2 regions of the Kitasatospora sp. RG8 genome follow, and region 1 is predicted to be linked to the other one. Evidence: riboswitches for the same ligand, from Rfam matches in the RefSeq annotation. Region 1 holds a riboswitch; the other holds the start of a gene.
What was found. Region 1 has a riboswitch for S-adenosylmethionine ahead of J5Y04_RS22495 (IclR family transcriptional regulator). Riboswitches for the same ligand answer to the same signal wherever they lie in the genome.

Region 1 (2,194 bases):
GGTGGTCGCGCGCGGCTGGCGGGTCGGTGTGCACGCGTGGGGGGACCGCGGACTCCGTACGCTGCTGGACGTCTTCGAGCAGGTGCTCAAGGACCGCCCCGGCCTGGCCCCGGGCACCCTGGTCGTCGAGCACGGCGGACTGGCCCGCCCCGACCAGCGATCGCGCGCGATCGCGCTCGGCATCCCGGTCACCGTCCAGTACCCGCTGCTGCACGATGCGGCGACGGCCCAGATCCGGGCCTGGGGCGCCGAGCGGGTCCGCGGGATCTTCCCGTTGCGCGAGTGGCTGGACGAGGGCGCGTTGCTCGCGGCCGGCTCCGACTTCCCCGTCGGGCCCTACGGGGCGATGGTCTCGGTGTGGGGCATGACGACCCGGCAGACCGTGGCCGGCGCGCAGGGCGCCGAGCACGCGATCACCCGGGCCGAGGCGATCGCGCTGCACACCGTCGACGCGGCCCGGCTGGTCGGCGAGAGTGCGACGCGTGGCAGCCTGCGGCCCGGCGCGCTGGCGGACCTGACCCTCTGGCCCGCGGACCCGCTGAACTGCCCGCCGGACGAGCTGCCGCGGCTGCGGCCGGTCCGCGTCGTGCTCGGGGGCCGGACGGTGCACCGGGCCTGACGGTCTGACGGCGCACCGGGCTTGACGGTCGGACGGTGCCGGATCTGGCGGTCGGACGGCCGCCGGGGCGCGGTCGCGGGGTGGTGGGGCGGGGCGTTCCGCGGAGGCCGGTCCCGCCGGGCCGGCCTCCCGGAGGATGTGCGGCGCCCGCGTCCGGGGCGGGGGCCGTTTAACGGGCCGCCCGGGAAGTCTTGTATCGTTCCTCGCGAATCATCCAGAGGGGTGGAGGGACCGGCCCTACGAAGCCCCGGCAACTCCCCGGTCGACCCGGCGTCCAAAGTGCGCCGCACCGACCGGGATCAGTGCCAACTCCGGCCTGTCGCCAATGTGGCGCGGGAAAGATGAGGAGACACGGTGCTCTCTGTGCTGTCCTTCGCCCGGGCGCTTCCCGCCCCGGCCCTTCCGCGTACCCGTCTCGTGCCCGGCGCAGGCAATCGGCCGACCTCTTCGGCCTTCCCTCGCTGACCACACCCCCCGGCTCCCCGCCCGGAGCCCCCGTGAGCAGAGCCCACCTGCTGCTCGCGGGACTTGAGACGGAGTACCCACCCATGGAAAACACGAGCGGCGTCGGCGTGCTCGACAAGGTCACCTCGATCCTTGGCACCCTGGAGGCCGGTCCCGCCACCCTGGCAGGACTCGTCGCCTCCACCGGCCTGGCGCGGCCCACGGCCCACCGGCTCGCCGTCGCACTCGAACAGCACCGGCTGGTCGCCCGGGACCTGCAGGGCCGGTTCGTCCTCGGACCCCGGCTCGCCGAGCTGTCGGCGGCCGCCGGCGAGGACCGCCTGCTGGGCGCCGCCGGCCCGGTCCTCACCCACCTGCGCGACGTCACCGGCGAGAGCGCACAGCTCTACCGCCGGCAGGGCGAGATCCGGATCTGCGTGGCCGCCGCCGAGCGGCTCTCCGGCCTGCGCGACACCGTTCCCGTCGGAGTCACCCTTCCCATGAAGGTGGGCTCCGCCGCCCAGATCCTGCTCGCCTGGGAGGAGCCCGAGCGCCTCCACCGGGGCCTCCAGGGCGCCCGCTTCACGGCCACGGCCCTCAGCGGCGTACGGCGCCGCGGCTGGGCGCAGTCCATCGGCGAACGCGAGCTCGGGGTCGCCTCCGTCTCCGCCCCCGTCCGGGGCCCGTCCAACCGGGTCGTGGCCGCCGTCTCCGTGTCCGGCCCGATCGAACGGCTCACCCGCCACCCCGGCGCACGCCTCTCCCAGGCCGTCACCGAGGCGGCCAAGCTCCTCACCGAGGCCCTGTGCCACCCCTGACCGGCGGGTGTCCCTGACCGGCCGGTGTCCCTGAACAGCTGGTGTCACTGACCGGCCGAGTCCCGGCCGGCCGGCTCACCCGGACGGGCCGGGCCGGGCAGGAGAGACCGCGACCCGGCGGCGTGGCTCACCCGGACGGACCCGGCCGGCCGTGTCCTCGCGCACGGCGTGCGGGAGCAGAACCTAGATTCGGCTGACATGCACCTTCCGTGCCGTCCGCGTCCTCCCCGTGCGCCCGCAGCGCACGTGGGGGCATCTCCCCTAAGGACAGGTGGCCATGACACGTCGTCCGAACATCCTGCTGATCGTCACC
Region 2 (2,194 bases), on a different contig from region 1:
GCGGTGAACGCGCGGGTCTGCGGGTCGCGGGTGAACTGGGTGAGCAGCGGGTGCACCAGGTCGGCGGAGGCCTTGAGCCGGTGCGTGCGGTCGAGCCGTTCCAGCGCCGTCCGGTAGATGGTGGCGGCCATCCGTCCGAGCGCCTGGCCGTCCTGGTGGCGGTGGTGGCGGACGCCGACGTCGACCTGGGCGAGGGCGTCCAGGCCGGCGGTCTCCAGGGCGTCGACCAGCAGGCCGAGTTCGACGCCGTAGCCGGTGGGGAACGGGAGCCGTTCGAGCAGGGAGCGGCGGGCCGCGTACTCGCCGCCCAGGGGCTGGACGAAACCGGCCAGTTCCGGCCAGTGCAGGTTGAGCAGCGGGCGGGCGACCAGCTCGGTGACCCGGCCGCCGCCGGCCGGCACGACGGCCCCGTCGGTTTCGAGCGGGCGGTCGTACATGGCCTTGACCAGCTGGATGTCCGGCTCGGTGAGCAGCGGGCCGACGATGCCGGAGACGAAGGCCGGGTCGAACTCGCGCAGGTCGGCGTCGACGAAGCAGACGATCTCGCCACTGGTGGCCAGCAGCGAGCGCCAGAGCACCTCGCCCTTGCCGGGGGCGGCGGGCAGCCGCGGGAGGATCTCGTCGCGCTGGACCACCCGGGCGCCGGCCTCGGCGGCCACGGCGGCGGTGCGGTCGGCGGAGCCGGAGTCGACCACGACCAGTTCGTCGACCAGCGGCAGGCGTTCCATCAGCTCGCGGCGGATGGTGCGGACGATGTCGCCGACGGTGGCCTCCTCGTCCAGGGCGGGGAGGACGACGCTGACGGTGCCCGCCCGCCCGGCCGCCTGCTTGGCGTCCAGCAGGGTGCGCACCGGACGGTCGGCCGCGCTCCACGACCGGCGGCGCAGCCAGGACGCCGCCTGTGGGAGGAGCTCGGTGGTCGGGTCGGCGGGCACGGGTCTCTCCTCGGCAGGGGGCGGACGGGACGGGCTGGGACGCGTCATCTCGCGTGGCGGACGGTCCCGTTCAGTGTTGGCGCCTTCGGATACAGTCTTCGTACAGCGGTCGGACCTTCGCACGCCGGGGTCGCCGCTGAGCAAGACCAACAACTTCACAGAGCTCATCCAGAGGGACTGAGGGAACGGCCCGTTGACGTCCCGGCAACCTTCTCGCGCGGCTGTCGTCGACAGGCCCCGGCGGGACAGGTGCCAATTCCGGCCTGTGGCGCGTCCGCGTCACGGGGAAGATGAGGAGAGAGGCCTCCGCCATCATGGCTATCGACACCGTCGCACCCGCAACCGTTGACCTCGGCCCCGCCGCCGCCCTGTCCTGTCGCGAGTGCGGTACCCGCTTCCCGCTCGGTCCGAGCTTCGCCTGCCTGGAGTGCTTCGGGCCGCTGGAGATCGCCTACGACTTCGGCAGCGAGGGCGCGGAGGAGCTGCGCAAGCGGATCGAGGCCGGTCCCGCGTCGATCTGGCGTTACGCACCGCTGCTGCCCGTCCCGGCGGACGTGGCCGGCAAGCCGAACCTCAACCCCGGCTGGACCCCGCTGGTGAAGGCGGACAACCTGGGCCGCGAGCTCGGGTTCACCGCCCAGCTGCACATCAAGGACGACTCGGGCAACCCGACGCACTCGTTCAAGGACCGCGTGGTCGCCTGTGCGATCGAGGCGGCGCGGGCGTTCGGCTTCACCACGCTCTCCTGCTCCTCGACCGGCAACCTGGCCGGCGCGGTGGGCGCCGCGGCCGCCCGGGCCGGTTTCAAGTCCTGCGTGTTCATCCCGCACGACCTGGAGCAGGGCAAGGTCGTGATGGCGGGTGTCTACGGTGGCGAGCTGGTCGGCATCGAGGGCAACTACGACGACGTGAACCGCTTCTGCTCGGAGCTGATCGGCGACCCGGCCGGCGAGGGCTGGGGCTTCGTCAACGTCAACCTGCGCCCGTACTACGGCGAGGGCTCCAAGACGCTGGCGTACGAGATCTGCGAGCAGCTGGGCTGGCGCCTGCCGGAGCAGATCGTGATCCCGATCGCCTCGGGCTCGCAGCTGACCAAGATCGACAAGGGGCTGCAGGAACTGATCAGGCTCGGCCTGGTCGAGGACCGGCCGTACCGGATCTTCGGCGCCCAGGCGGAGGGGTGCTCGCCGGTGTCGGCGGCGTTCAAGGCCGGCCACGACGTGATCCGGCCGGTCAAGCCGGACACCATCGCCAAGTCG

Region 2: another riboswitch for S-adenosylmethionine. It lies ahead of thrC (threonine synthase); the one in region 1 lies ahead of J5Y04_RS22495 (IclR family transcriptional regulator).

Annotation. Positions count from the first base shown of each region.
Region 1 covers NZ_JAGIYX010000015.1:118,738-120,931, reverse strand. Annotated here, with positions in the region: gene J5Y04_RS22500 (amidohydrolase) at 1-619, shown strand, start outside; SAM riboswitch class I at 827-967, shown strand; gene J5Y04_RS22495 (IclR family transcriptional regulator) at 1,168-1,881, shown strand; gene J5Y04_RS22490 (sulfatase-like hydrolase/transferase) at 2,159-2,194, shown strand, end outside.
Region 2 covers NZ_JAGIYX010000010.1:5,929-8,122, forward strand. Annotated here, with positions in the region: gene J5Y04_RS17090 (glucosyl-3-phosphoglycerate synthase) at 1-935, opposite strand, end outside; SAM riboswitch class I at 1,097-1,232, shown strand; gene thrC (threonine synthase) at 1,250-2,194, shown strand, end outside.